Regions from separate parts of the Bradyrhizobium sp. Ken01 genome, predicted to be linked through region 1. Evidence: predicted binding sites of a transcription regulator. Region 1 holds the regulator's gene; the other holds the start of a gene.

Region 1 (7,074 bases):
ATTTTGCCGAACCCGTCGCAGCCAGCGTCGCCAGCGTGCGGCCATGGAAGGCGCCTTCGAAGGTGATCATGCGATAGCGGTCTGGATGGCCCTTCGCGGCGTGATAACGGCGCACGACCTTGATCACGCATTCCAGCGCCTCGGCGCCGGAATTGCAGAAGAACACGAAGTCCGCAAAGCTCTCGTGGCAGAGGCGAGCGGCGAGACGCTCACCGTCCGGGCTCTGGAACAGGTTCGACATGTGCCAGAGCTTCGTGGCCTGCTCCTGCAACGCCGCGACCAGCGCCGGATGGGCATGGCCGAGCGCATTCACCGCCACCCCGGAGGTGAAATCGAGATAGCGCTCGCCGTTGGTCGCGATCAGCCAGCAGCCTTCGCCACGCTCGAAACCGAGGTCGGACCTGGCGAAAACGGGGAGCAAATGCGGCGCTGCGCTGTTAGTCATGACGGTCACTTGAATGTTGCGGACGGAGTGAGCGTGCATTGCGCAACGCACCATCGACCGGCCCGGAAAACGAAACGTGCCGCCTCTTGAGGGCGGCACGCACGACTATCTTAGGCCTGGTGAAACGGGTGTCAATGCCGTCCGGAAAGCCTCACGAAACGCTGAATCCGTAGTCTTGCGGTGCCGATTTTGCGGGATTTAGCCACGGAACATGTGGAAGCGAGTCGGCGGACTCTTGCGCGGGAGTCACGCCATATTGTAGCGTTTGAATTGTCAGATACGACATCTCGTGCAGTGGTTCTGATCTTTAAGTCCTTATGTACCGGCGTAAACGTTCGGGCGTTCAAGACGCGCCCGGCGAGCCTTAAGGGATTCTGGCGGCACGGGTTTTTGAAGGCTTAGGCATTCGCTGCGAGGCCCCAGGATGGCTGGCGCGCAGCGAGGGAAAGGGTGCAATGACGGTTTTGACCTGGTCCGATGATCGCGTCGAGCAGCTGAAAAAGCTCTGGGAGGCCGGACTTTCGGCCAGCCAGATCGCGGCGGAGCTCGGCAATGTGACCCGCAATGCCGTGATCGGCAAAGTGCACAGGCTCGGCCTTTCGGGCCGCGCCAAGAGCCCTTCGTCGGCAGCGCCCCGGCCGCGCAAGGCGCGCCCCGCGCAGCACATGATGCGGGTGAGCCGCCCGATCTCGCGCGGCAACACCGCACTGGCGCAGGCCTTTGAGGTCGAGGCTGAGCCGGATCCGGTCACATACGACAACGTGGTGCCGATGAGCCAGCGGCTGTCGCTGCTGGAATTGAACGAGGCGACCTGCCACTGGCCGGTCGGCGATCCGTCGAGCCCGGATTTCTTCTTCTGTGGTGGACGGGCTCTGTCCGGCCTGCCCTATTGCGCCCAGCACTCGCGCGTTGCGTACCAGCCGGCATCGGATCGGCGCCGCGCACCGGTGAAGCCGGGTCCGCGGTAATCACGGCAAGTCGTCGCGCGAAGACAGTTCAACAATTTCAGTGTCGTCCTGGCGAAAGCCAGGACCCATACTCCGAGCACGCAGTAGTCGTGCGGAAGGGGTCACTCCGAGTCTTCGCCAAACCACGTTCGGTGGTTATGGGTCCCGGATCAGCGCTCGCTTCGCTCGCTTGTCCGGGACGACGTCGGAGAATTCGGGGACAGCTCGCCAGCAAACAAGCCTGCAACCCTACACCTGCTCCGCCTTGGCAAAACGATCATCCAGCGCGTAGCCGGCGCCGCGGACGGTGCGGATCGGGTCCTGCTCGCGGCCGAGATTGAGCAGCTTGCGCAGGCGGCCGATATGCACGTCGACGGTACGCTCATCGATGTAGATGTCGCGGCCCCAAACGCTGTCGAGCAGTTGCTCGCGCGAGAACACCCGGCCCGGATGCTCCAGGAAGAACTCCAGCAGGCGATATTCGGTCGGACCGAGATCGATCGGCCGGCCCGAGCGCGCCACGCGGCGCTTGTCGCGGTCGAGCTCGATGTCGCCAAAAGCAAGCACGGTGGCGAGCCGCTCGGGGCTCGCGCGCCGCAGCAGGCCTTTCACGCGCGCGAGCAGCTCCGGCACCGAGAACGGCTTGACGATGTAATCGTCGGCGCCGGTCGCAAGACCCCGCACCCGTTCGCTCTCCTCGCCGCGCGCGGTGAGCATGATGATCGGGAGCTGCTTGGTCTCGGGACGGGTGCGAAGCCGCCGGCACAATTCGATGCCTGACAGGCCCGGCAGCATCCAGTCGAGCACGATCAGATCGGGGATGTGCTCCTTGAGGCGAGTGTCGGCGTCGTCGCCGCGCATCACCGTCTCGACGTCATAGCCGTCGCCTTCGAGGTTGTAGCGGAGAAGCTCCGTCAGAGCTTCCTCGTCCTCAACCACCATAATGCGTGCGCCCATCGGGTCGTCGCTCCTTAAGTGTTCGGTACCGTGTTGGCGAAGGTCGTCATGTCGCCCTTCGGCCGCTTGTCGGTGATCGCCTGTCCCTCGATCATGTAGAACACGGTCTCGGCGATGTTGGTGGCGTGGTCGCCGATCCGCTCGATGTTCTTGGCGCAGAACATCAAATGGATACAGAACGAGATGTTGCGCGGATCCTCCATCATGTAGGTAAGGAGCTCGCGGAACAGCGAGGTGCAGATGGCGTCGACCTCCTCGTCGCCCTTCCACACCGCCATCGCCGCCGGCAGATCATGCGCGGCATAGGCGTCCAGCACCGACTTGACCTGCTGCTGCACGAGGTCGGTCATGTGCTCGAGGCCGCGAAACAGCTTGAGCGGATGGAAGTCCGTCTCCAGTGCCGCGACGCGTTTGCCCATGTTCTTGGCGAGGTCGCCGATGCGCTCGAGATCGGTCGCGACGCGCATGGCGCCGACGATCTCGCGCAGGTCGACCGCCATCGGCTGGCGGCGGGCGATGGTGAGCACCGCACGCTCCTCGATGCGCTTCTGCAGCGCGTCGAGTTCGGTGTCGATGGCGACGACGCGCTGGCCGAGCGGGACGTCGCGGCGGATCAGCGCGTCGACGGACTCGACGATCATGCGCTCGGCGATGCCACCCATCTCGGCGACCAGGCGGGTGAGTTCCTGGAGGTCGGTATCGAAGGCCTTTGCGGTATGTTCAGAACCCATGTCGCGTCTCCTAGCCGAACCGGCCGGTGATGTAATCCTGCGTGCGCCGGTCAGTCGGCGACGTGAAGATCTTGCTGGTGTCGTCGAATTCGATCAGCTCGCCGAGATACATGAAGGCGGTCTTGTCGGAGACGCGCGCCGCCTGCTGCATGTTGTGAGTGACGATCGCGATCGTGTAATCCTCGGACAGCTCCTGGATCAGCTCCTCGACCTTGGCGGTCGAGATCGGGTCGAGCGCCGAACAGGGTTCGTCGAACAGGATCACCTCGGGCCGCACCGCGACGGTGCGGGCGATGCAGAGGCGCTGCTGCTGGCCGCCCGAGAGCGACAGGCCGGAGGCGTTGAGCTTGTCCTTGACCTCGTTCCACAGCGCGCCGCCGCGGAGTGCCTTTTCGACGCGGCCGTCCATCTCGGACTTCGAGATCTTCTCATAGAGACGGATGCCGAACGCGATGTTCTCGTAGATCGTCATCGGGAACGGCGTCGGCTTCTGGAACACCATGCCGACGCGGGCGCGCAGCAGATTGAGGTCCAGCTTGCCGTCCAGGATGTTGGTCTGATCGAGCATGAGCTGACCGGTGGCGCGCTGGCCGGGATAGAGGTCGTACATCCGGTTGAAGATGCGCAGCAGGGTCGACTTGCCGCAGCCCGACGGACCGATGAACGCCGTGACGCGGTTGGCGCCGAGCGTCAGGTTGATGTTCTTCAGAGCGTGGTGCTCGCCGTAATAGAAGTTCAGGTTGCGCACGGTCACCTTGGGGGGCGCCTCCGGCAGCACCGGCGCGTGGGGCAGCCCACCGGCCGCGCTCATCGATACGGAAAGATCACTCATTTTGCGGTCCTCTCGGCGCCAAGGATGCGCGCGCCAATATTCAGGGCAAGAACGGTCAGCGTGATGAGCAGCGCCCCGCTCCAGGCCAGCTGCTTCCAGTAGGCATAGGGGCTCTGCACGAAGTTGTTGATGGTGACAGGCAGGTTCGCCATCGTCTTGTTCAGGCCGAGGCTGAAGAACTGGTTCGACAATGCGGTGAACAGCAGTGGCGCGGTTTCGCCGGCGACACGAGCGGTCGCGAGCAGCACGCCGGTGATGAGGCCGGAGCGCGCGGCGCGATAAGCGATCCGCTTGATCACCAGCGAACGCGGCAGGCCGAGCGCCGAGGCCGCCTCGCGCAGCGCGTTCGGAACCAGCAGCAGCATGTCCTCAGTCGTGCGCAGCACCACCGGGATCACGATGACCGCGAGCGCGAGCGAGCCCGCGATCGCCGAGAAGCCGCGCATCGGCACCACCACCGCGCCGTAGATGAACAGGCCGATGATGATCGAGGGCGCCGAGAGCAGGATGTCGTTGATGAAGCGGATCACCGAGGTCAGCTTGTCGTTGCGGCCGTATTCGGCGAGGTAGGTGCCGGCAAACATGCCGAGCGGCGCACCGATGCCGACGCCGATCACGGTCATGATCAGCGAGCCGACGATGGCGTTGAGCAGGCCGCCCTCGTTCGATCCGGGTGGCGGCGTGTTCTCGGTGAACAGCTGGACATTGAGTCCCGCCAAGCCGTTGTAGAGCAGCGTGATCAGGATCAGCGCGAGCCAGGTGACGCCGAAGGCGGTTGCGGCGATGCAGAGCCCGCGGACGACGATGTCCTTGCGGCGGCGGCGTGAATAGATCGGGTTCATGGCGCTAGTTCCCAGCCTTCTTTTCCAGCCGCATCAGCATCAGCCGCGCCGCTGCGAGCACGAAGAAAGTCAGCACGAACAGCAGGAGGCCGAGCAGGATCAGGCCGGACTGGTGCAGGCCGTCGCTCTCGGCGAACTCGGATGCGATCGCCGCCGAAATCGTGGTGCCGGGGGCGAAGATCGACGACGATATCCGGAACGAGTTGCCGATGATGAAGGTCACCGCCATGGTCTCGCCGAGCGCGCGGCCCAGCGCCAGCATGACCCCGCCGATGACGCCGACGCGGGTGTAGGGGATCACCACGCTGCGGACGACTTCCCAGGTGGTACAGCCGACGCCGTAGGCGGCTTCCTTCAGGACCGGAGGCACCGTCTTGAACACATCGACCGAGATCGAGGTGATGAATGGCAGCACCATGATCGCGAGGATCAGCGCGGCATTGAACAGGCTGAGATAGGACGGCGGTCCCGCGAAGATCGCGCCCAGCACGGGCACGCCGTCGAAGATCTTGATCATGAAAGGCTGGAACGTGTTGGCGAGGAACGGACCCAACACGAAGAAGCCCCACATGCCGTAGATGATCGAGGGGATGCCGGCGAGCAGCTCGATCGCCATGCCGATCGGGCGGCGCAGCCATTGCGGGCAGAGCTCGGTGAGGAAGATGGCAATGCCGAGACCCACGGGAATGGCGATCAGCATCGCGATGAAGGAGGTGACGAGCGTGCCGTACATCGGCCCGAGCGCGCCGAGCACCGGCGGATCGGCGGACGGCGCCCAGCGCTGCGTCCACAGGAACGAGACCCCGAATTCCTTCATCGCCGGGAAGGCGCCGACGATCAGCGAAATGATGATGCCGCCGAGGATCAGAAGCACCGAGATCGCGGAGAGCCGCGTGATCCAGTAGAAGGTAACGTCGCCGAGCTTGAACGCGCTCAAGGCCTTGGCGCGATCATACGGTCCGGCGTCGTCGATTACATCGCTCTGAACGGCCATCTCTGCCACGCCGATCCCCTGTACGAAAATAGTATACGTTTTTTGTTGGTCCGTGCCCCGGATGCGGCGCAGCGCATCCGGGGCACGAGCGTCGCGAGCCTAGCTCTTGATTTCGGCAGCCCAGGTCTTCTCGATCAGCTGGACGACCGGGTCCGGCATCGGGATGTAGTCGAGCTCTTCAGCCGCCTTGCCGCCGTTCTTGAAGGCCCAGCGGAAGAACTTGATGGCTTCCTGCGAGGACGCCTTGTCGGTGGCATCCTTGTGCATGAGGATGAAGGTCGCCGCCGTGATCGGCCAGGACTTCTCGCCGGGCTGGTCGGTCAGGATGACGTAGTAGCCGGGAGCCTTGGCCCAGTCGGCGTTGGACGCGGCCGCCTGGAACGCTTCGACGGTGGGCTGCACCGGCTTGCCGGCCTTGTTGACGAGACCGGTGTAGGTCAGCTTGTTCTGCTTGGCATAGGCGTACTCGACATAGCCGATCGAGTTCTTGGTCTGGCTGATGTTGCCGGACACGCCTTCGTTGCCCTTGGCGCCGACGCCGACCGGCCACTCGACCGCGGTACCCTCACCGACCTTGCTCTTCCAGTCCGCGCTGGCCTTGGCGAGGTAGTTGGTGAAGTTGAAGGTGGTGCCCGAGCCGTCCGAACGGCGGACCACGGTGATGGCCTCCGAGGGCAGCTTCACGTTCGGGTTGAGCTTCTTGATCGCGGCGTCGTCCCATTTGGTGATCTTGCCGAGGTAGATGCTGGCCAGCGTCTCGCCGTCGAACACCATCTCACCGGGCTTCACGCCCTCGATGTTGACGACGGGAACGATGGCGCCCATCACCATCGGCCACTGGACGAGGCCGTCCTTCTCGAGCTGCTCGGCCTTGAGCGGCGCGTCGCTGGCGCCGAAGGTCACGGTCTTGGCCTGGATCTGCTTGATGCCGCCGCCGGAGCCGATCGACTGGTAGTTCAGACCGTTGCCGGTCTCCTTCTTGTAGGCGTCAGCCCATTTGGAATAGATCGGGAACGGGAACGTCGCGCCGGCTCCGGTGATGTCGGCAGCAAAGGCCGCCGTCGTCGATGCGGCAACCAAGCCAGCAGCAACGATCGTTTTGAGGAAATTCATGCTGGTCTCCATACAGGGGAGCGAAGCGCCATCCGCGCCCGATCGCGCTCCCCGTGCCGCCCCTTTAGGAGCGGACAGCTGAGCTTTTACGAAGGTTTGGTGACAGTCGGATGACAGTGTTAAGCAGCTGAAATCGCTGGAATTTAGCTCAGAGCCGCGGGCCTGCCCTGGGGAAAACAGGCCGTGAAAGTGGCGCCCTGTTTGGGCACGCTT
Region 2 (7,074 bases), on a different contig from region 1:
ATCATCATCAGGCTGATCCAGCCGAGCTGGTTGAGGCCCGCGACGAACCGCGACGGCGAGAAGTCGAGATCGACGAGGCCGTAAATCAGGATCGCGAGCGCCGCGACGATCGTCGCCGGCATGGCGAGCCGCGCCGACGCCGGCCGGTCGAACACGTCAGGATAGCGCGCGCGAAGCGCCGCGGTATCGGTCTCCCGCAGTCCCGTCACGTCCGCGCCTCCTTGCCGAACAGACGGCCGCGCAGCCATCCGGTGCTGATGTCGATGATGAAGACCGTGACGATGATGGTGAGCAGGATGGCGCTGACGTCCGAGTAATAGAACTTGCGGATGGCGACGACGAGCTCCTGGCCGATGCCGCCGGCGCCAACGAAGCCCATCACGGAGGCCTCGCGGACATTGATCTCGAAACGCAGCAGCGCGTAGCTGGCATAGCCAGCCGTGACCTGCGGCAGGATCGCGAAGCGCATGCAGGAGAGCCAGCTCGCGCCCGTCGAGCGAACGCCTTCGACCGGCTTCATGTCGGCGTTCTCGACGATCTCCGAAAACAGCTTTCCGAGCGCGCCGGTGGAGTGAATCGCAATCGCCAGCACGCCCGCCATCGGTCCGAGCCCGAACGCGATCACGAAGATCAGCGCAAACACGATGCCGGGCACCGTGCGCGCGAATTCGAGCAGGCGCCGCACCACGAAGCGCAGCCAGGGCGCGGGCGAGGTGTTTTCAGCCGCGAGGAAGTTCAGGCAAAACGCAAAAGTCGCGCCGATCAACGTGCCGACATAGGAGATCAGCAGGGTCTCGCCCAGCATCTTCAGCCATTTGCGCCAGCCCCAGAGCCACTCGCCGACATCGGTCCAGACGCGCTGGCCGGTGTCAAGTGTGAGGATGCGGTCGAAATAGCTGATGAAGTTGCCGAAATGGGCGAACAGCGTGCGCAAATTCACTTCCGCGCCGATCGCCGCCAGACACAGTGCAGCGGCGAAGATCACGGCTCCAAACAGGAGTCGGAGCCGCTTGCGCGCGACCGCCTGGCGATAGGCGGCGCTGAGCACGGCGAGCTGCTGCTCGGGGAGGATCGAAACCGCGACGGTCATCTTGGCCAGGAAAAATGGTCAATCAAAGAGAAAGAGCCGGGTCCATCGACCCGGCTCCAGTGGCATCGTCCCGATACTCAGGACGCCTTCTTCTTACGCAGCGCATCGACGAACTTGATCAGCTCGATCGTGCCATCCCAATCCTTGGTAGTCGCGGGATGAAAACCCTTCTTTTGGCCGTCCTGGAGGCGATCGAACGCAGCCTTGTCCTTGGCCGGCGCGTCGAAGAACGCCTTCGCGATCGCGGCCTTGGCCTCTTCCGGCAGGTCGGAATTGTAGGCATAGGGGCCGTTGATGATCGGCGCCGACTTGTGGATGATGCGGAAATCGTCCTTCTTCATCGCGGAGCCGTCGGCATTCTTCAGCATGCCCTTGGTCAGCATCTGCGCCAGCGTCGAATCGTCGTCGCTGGTCCACTGGTTCGCGGCGACGTCGACCGTGCCCTGCGCCAGCGCCAGGATCGCGTTCTCATGACTGCCGGTGAAGACGACCTTGCTGAAATAGGTGTCGGCGTCCGCGATGCCCATCTTGTCGAGCTCGAAGCGCGGCACGTTGTTGCCGGAGGTCGAGTTCGGGTCGACCAAGCCGAGGTTCTTGCCCTTGAGCTGGTCGATGCTCCTGTAGGGACTGTTCGCCTTGACGAAGAACACCGAGTAGTAGCCGGTCGAGCCGTCGGAATTGATGTCGTTGGCGAAAGCGTCGGTCTTGACGCCGGTCAGGCGGGCGCGAGCGAACGACGCGGAGCCATAGCTCGCGATGTGGATGTTGCCGGCACGCTGGCCTTCGATCACGGCGGCGTAGTCGTTGGCGATGCGTAGCGTGACCTTCACGCCCAGTTCCTTGGAGAGATAGCTCATGAACGGCGCCCAACGCTCGGTCACGCCCGAGGCGTTTTCCGCCGGAATGACCGCGAAGGTCAGCTCGGGATATCTAGCTTTCCAGTCCTCGGCCGAAGCCGAAGCCGTGAACGCGAGCGCGGCGGCGCCAGCAAGAATCAATCTGCGAGTAATCATGATAGCCTCTTCATTGGTTGAGGTCGGTTGACGCAAAACTGGTGAGTCCTGATGCGGCGCCGCTCAGGCGGCGGCCGCCGTTCCAAGCGCCGGAATGCCTTGTCGCACCGGTGCAGGCGTGCCGCCCATGACATCGGCGGCTTCCAGATCGTAGAGCTCGCGCGCAACGTGCTCGGTCAACTCGGCCGGCGCGCCGTCGAACACCACGCGCCCCTGCGCCATGCCGATCAGGCGGTCGCAATAGCTGCGCGCCAGGTCGAGCGAATGCAGATTGCAGAGCACGGTGATGCCGAAGTGCTTGTTGATGCGCAGCAGCGCATCCATCACGATCTTGGTGTTGCGGGGATCGAGCGAGGCGATCGGCTCGTCGGCGAGGATGATGTCGGGCTGCTGCACCAGCGCGCGGGCGATCGCGACGCGCTGCTGCTGACCGCCGGAGAGCTGGTCGGCGCGCTGGGCCGCGAGCGGGGCGATATCGAACTGCTCAAGCGCGGACATCGCCAGCGCCTTGTCCTGCTCGGGCCAGGTCTGCGACAGCGAGCGCCAGGCCGGCATCGTCGCGAGCCGTCCCATCAGGACGTTGGTGAGGACATCGAGCCGGCCGACCAGGTTGAACTGCTGAAAGATCATCGCCGAACGCGCCCGCCACTGCCGCAGCTCCTTGCCGCGTAGCGCCGTGACGTCGAGACCGCCGAACAGAATGCGGCCCTGCGAAGGGGCCGCGAGACGGTTGATGGTCCGCAGCAGGGTCGACTTGCCGGCGCCGGACCGTCCGATCACGCCGACGAAGCCGCCGGGAGAGACTTGAAACGAAGCGTCGTCCACCGCGGCTTTCACGCCGAAGCGACACGTCAGACCTTCAACCACCAGCATGCAGGGCTCCAGAGTAGCTGGGACCCACCGCTAGCGCCGGCGCTTGACACTTGTGTGACACGGACGTTGCGGTGCGGCGATCCTACACACGTCATCCACTGTTCTTGCCCTGTCATCGCGTCGTCATGACATTGTCATCAAGCCGCTCGAAGAGAAACGCCCGCCCTCTCGTTCGGATGCAACATGGCCGCCAAAGCTCTTTCGGTCCAGCCGACTGTCGATCCCTCGGCGAAGCTGCACGACACCAGGCTTGGGGCCTATACCGAGGTCGGCGCCCGCACGATGCTGCACGACGTGACGATGGGCGATTACTCCTATGTCGTGAACGACGCCCAGATCACCTACAGCACCATCGGAAAATTCTGCTCGATCGCGGCGATGACACGGATCAATCCGGGCAATCACCCGATGCACCGCGCCACGCAGGCGCACTTCACCTATCGTTCGAGCGCCTATTTCGAAGGCGAGACCGACGACACCGACTTCTTCGACTGGCGGCGCCAGCACCACGTCCATATCGGCCACGACGTCTGGATCGGCCATGGCGCGATCGTGCTGCCGGGCCGCAACATCGGCACCGGCGCGGTGATCGCGGCCGGCGCCATCGTCACCAAGGACGTACCGGCCTACACCATCGTCGCCGGCAATCCGGCGCGCATCGTTCGGCGGCGGTTCTCGGAAGAGGTTGCGGGGCGGCTTGCGAGGCTCGCTTGGTGGGACTGGGATCACGACAAGTTGCGTGAAGCCCTGCCCGATTTCCGCAAGCTCGGGATTGAGGATTTCCTCACGGCATACGAAGCAGGGGCACCCTCCTCTGCCAGCAAACGAAGCGCGGTCGCGTGACAGACATATTCATCGAGGGCGGGCGGGCCCTGATCGGCTCCGAGTTCGCCGAAACGTCGCTTTTCGTGTCCGGAACGGACATCGCAGAGATCGATGCGTCTCGCGGCCGAGCGCGACTTGCGATCGATGCCCGCGATCTGCTGGTCCTGCCGGGCATCGTCGATCTGCATGGCGATGCCTTCGAGCGACAGATGATGCCGCGCGCCGGGGTCGATTTCCCGATCGACGTCGCGCTCGCCGACAGCGACCGCCAGGCGATCAGCAACGGCATCACCACGGTATTTCACGCCACGACCTGCTCATGGGAGCCGGGCCTGCGCAGCGCCGACAATGCGCGCGGTCTGATGGAGGCGATCGAACGGCAGCGCCCGCAATTCGCCGCCGACACCCGCTTTCACCTGCGTCATGAGACTTACAATCTCGACGCCGAAGCCGAGATCACCCAGTGGCTCAGTGAGGGCCGCGTCGACCTGTTCGCCTTCAACGACCACATGGACGGCACGGTTGGGGACATGGCCAAGCCCCGCAAGCGCAACCGCATGGTGGAACGTACCGGCCTGTCGAGCGAAGATTTCGACCGGCTAGTCGGCCACGTGCTTTCGCGCGCCGGTGAAGTGCCGGCTTCCGTGTCGCGGCTCGCCGCGACAGCCCGCGCCGCCGACGTGCGGATGCTATCGCATGACGATGCGACGCCGGCGATGCGCCAGCGCTTTCGCGCCATGGGCGTGGCGATCGCGGAGTTTCCAATCAACGAGGAGACGGCGCGGGCGGCGGCAAGCCACGGAGACGCCATCGTCTACGGCGCGCCGAACGTGGTGCGCGGCGGCAGCCACACCGGCTGGACCAAGGCATCCGACATGATCGCCAAAGGGCTTTGCTCGGTGCTGGCCTCGGACTACTACTATCCCGCGCAGCTGCTCGCTGCGTTCCGGCTCGCCGCCGATGGCGTGCTGCCGCTGACCGAGGCCTGGAACCTGGTTTCCGCCGCGCCCGCGCGCGCGACCGGTCTTGCAGATCGCGGCGTGCTCGCGGAAGGCCGGCGCGCGGACATTCTGCTGGTCGACGACAGCATGCCGCTGCGGCCGCGGCTGATCGCCGTGATATCAGGCGGCAAGCTCGTACATCTCACCGACGCGACGCGGTTGCTTGGCATGGCAGCTACCCCGCGCGAAGCTGTCGTCGCAGCATAAACCCGCTATGCTCGGACGATGACAAGTTTCCCCCGCTACGCGATCTATTTTGCCGCAGGCAGCAACAGCGCCCTGTCCCGCTTCGGCGCGGAGTTGCTCGGCTACGATGCCTATACCGGCAACGAGCCGCCCTTTCCCGCCGACGCATCCCGTCTCGCGCCGGACTGGCGCGACATCACCGCCGATCCCCGCAAATACGGTTTTCACGGCACGCTGAAGGCGCCGATGGCGCTCGCGCCGGGCAAGACCGAAGCGGAGCTTTTTGCGGCCTGCGCGGCTTTTGCCGGCGAGGCGCGGAAGATCCCGGTGATCCGCCCGGTCGTCGATGCCATCAGCGGCTTTATTGCGGTCATTCCGGCCGAGCAGGTCGATGCGCTCCAAGAGCTCGCCGCTGATTGCGTCCGCGCGTTCGACCGCTTTCGCACCGCCCTGACGGCGGAAGATCGTGCGCGTCGCAAACCCGAGAAGCTCAGCGAACGGCAGCGCGACTATCTCCATCGCTGGGGCTACCCGTACGTGATGGAGGAATTCCGCTTCCACATGACGCTGACGGGGCGGCTGGACGCGGAGCGGCGCGGCCCGATTCTGGAGATGCTGCGCGCGCGGTTCGCGGCGCTCGGGCTTGAGACGCTGGTGGTCGATCGCATTGCGTTGTTCAAGCAGGATAATGCGGGGGCAAGGTTTCGTCTCGTCGGCGAGTGGATGTTAACGAGATAGCATTGCGCTCGCGCGTCATTCTCGCTGTCGTCCTGGCGAAAGCCAGGACCCATTACCCCAGGGAGCGGTTATAGCGCGAGCCATAGCCTCCCGAGTCTTCGCCAAACGACATCCTGGGGTAATGGGTCCTGGATCTGCGCTCCGCTTTGCTACGCTCGTCCAGGACGACGGCTGAGTTATATGGCGACCGCCGAGCAGGCAGCGCCCTACTTCCCCCACCTCAACGCCATTGCATCACGTTCTTTCGCGAGCTCCAGCAGCCCTGCCCGCGTCGCCGGGTGCAGCGGCTGGAGCGGATGCCGCACCGTGTCCGACTTGATCACGCCGCCGGCCTGCATCATCGCCTTGCAGGCGATCAGGCCGCATTGGCGGTTTTCGTAGTTGATCAGTGGCAGCCAGCGTTCGTAGGCGGCTTTGGCCTCTTCACGCTTGCCGGCGAAATAGGGATCCACGATCTGGCGGATGCCGTCGGGGTAGCCGCCGCCGGTCATCGCGCCGGTGGCGCCGGCATCGAGATCGGCGAGCAGCGTAATCGCTTCCTCGCCGTCCCAGGGACCCTCGATATCCTTGCCGCCCGCCTCGATCAGGCTACGCAGCTTTGACGCGGCGCCCGGCACCTCGATCTTGAAATAGCGGATGTTGGAGAAGTCGCGCGCCAGCCGCGCGAGCAGCTCGACCGACAGCGGCGTGCCGGCGACAGGCGCATCCTGAATCATGATCGGAATCTTGATCGCGCCGGAGAGCACCTTGAAGAATTCGACGACGCCTTTCTCGGGCACGCGGAAGGTTGCGCCGTGATAGGGCGGCATCACCATCACCATGGCGGCGCCGGCCGCCTCGGCCTGCTGGCTGCGCGCGGCGCAGACGGCCGAGCTGAAATGCGTGGTGGTGACGATCACGGGAACGCGGCCCGCGACATGCTCCAGCACCGCATGCATCACGGTCTCGCGCTCGGCATCGGTGAGCACGAACTGCTCGGAAAAATTGGCGAGAATGCACAGACCGTTCGAGCCTGCGTCGATCATGAAATCGATGCAGCGGCGCTGTCCGTCGAGGTCGAGCTCGCCGCGCTCGTTAAAGATGGTGGGTGCGACCGGGAACACGCCGCGATAGGGGCGCTGCGCCTTGTGTTGGGGCGTGACCGGCATCGAACTCTCCATCCCTGATATCTCTTACATCTGCCGCAACGCTCGCGCAGCGTCACAGATGTACCCGCCCCGCGCATCTGCGGCAATGCCGATCGCGCGACGTAGGGAGGAAGGATTTGTCGAAGTTATGCGGTCCTCACCGCGCCCAAAAAGCCCTCGACCGCCACGCGGAGACGATCGGCGTCGGCGGACATTTTCGA

What was found. Region 1 encodes PhoB, which activates phosphate uptake and scavenging genes when phosphate is short. Its sites were predicted from a motif close to TGTCATNNANCTGTCAT; they were not measured.
Region 2: the regulator PhoB is predicted to act here: its motif matches at 3,098-3,114, upstream of phnC (phosphonate ABC transporter ATP-binding protein).

What each region holds. Positions count from the first base shown of each region.
Region 1 covers NZ_JBVVPC010000030.1:6,869-13,942, reverse strand. Annotated here, with positions in the region: gene AC0L3S_RS25640 (acetylornithine transaminase) at 1-445, opposite strand, end outside; gene AC0L3S_RS25635 (GcrA family cell cycle regulator) at 901-1,413, shown strand; gene phoB (phosphate regulon transcriptional regulator PhoB) at 1,642-2,349, opposite strand; gene phoU (phosphate signaling complex protein PhoU) at 2,364-3,080, opposite strand; gene pstB (phosphate ABC transporter ATP-binding protein PstB) at 3,091-3,912, opposite strand; gene pstA (phosphate ABC transporter permease PstA) at 3,909-4,754, opposite strand; gene pstC (phosphate ABC transporter permease subunit PstC) at 4,759-5,748, opposite strand; gene pstS (phosphate ABC transporter substrate-binding protein PstS) at 5,848-6,861, opposite strand; gene AC0L3S_RS25600 (ATP-binding protein) at 7,005-7,074, opposite strand, start outside.
Region 2 covers NZ_JBVVPC010000006.1:103,886-110,959, forward strand. Annotated here, with positions in the region: gene phnE (phosphonate ABC transporter, permease protein PhnE) at 1-248, opposite strand, end outside; gene phnE (phosphonate ABC transporter, permease protein PhnE) at 206-1,090, opposite strand; gene phnD (phosphonate ABC transporter substrate-binding protein) at 1,168-2,103, opposite strand; gene phnC (phosphonate ABC transporter ATP-binding protein) at 2,167-2,976, opposite strand; gene AC0L3S_RS08885 (LbetaH domain-containing protein) at 3,160-3,819, shown strand; gene AC0L3S_RS08890 (alpha-D-ribose 1-methylphosphonate 5-triphosphate diphosphatase) at 3,816-5,009, shown strand; gene AC0L3S_RS08895 (DUF1045 domain-containing protein) at 5,028-5,726, shown strand; gene AC0L3S_RS08900 (dihydrodipicolinate synthase family protein) at 5,933-6,874, opposite strand; gene AC0L3S_RS08905 (methyl-accepting chemotaxis protein) at 7,000-7,074, opposite strand, start outside.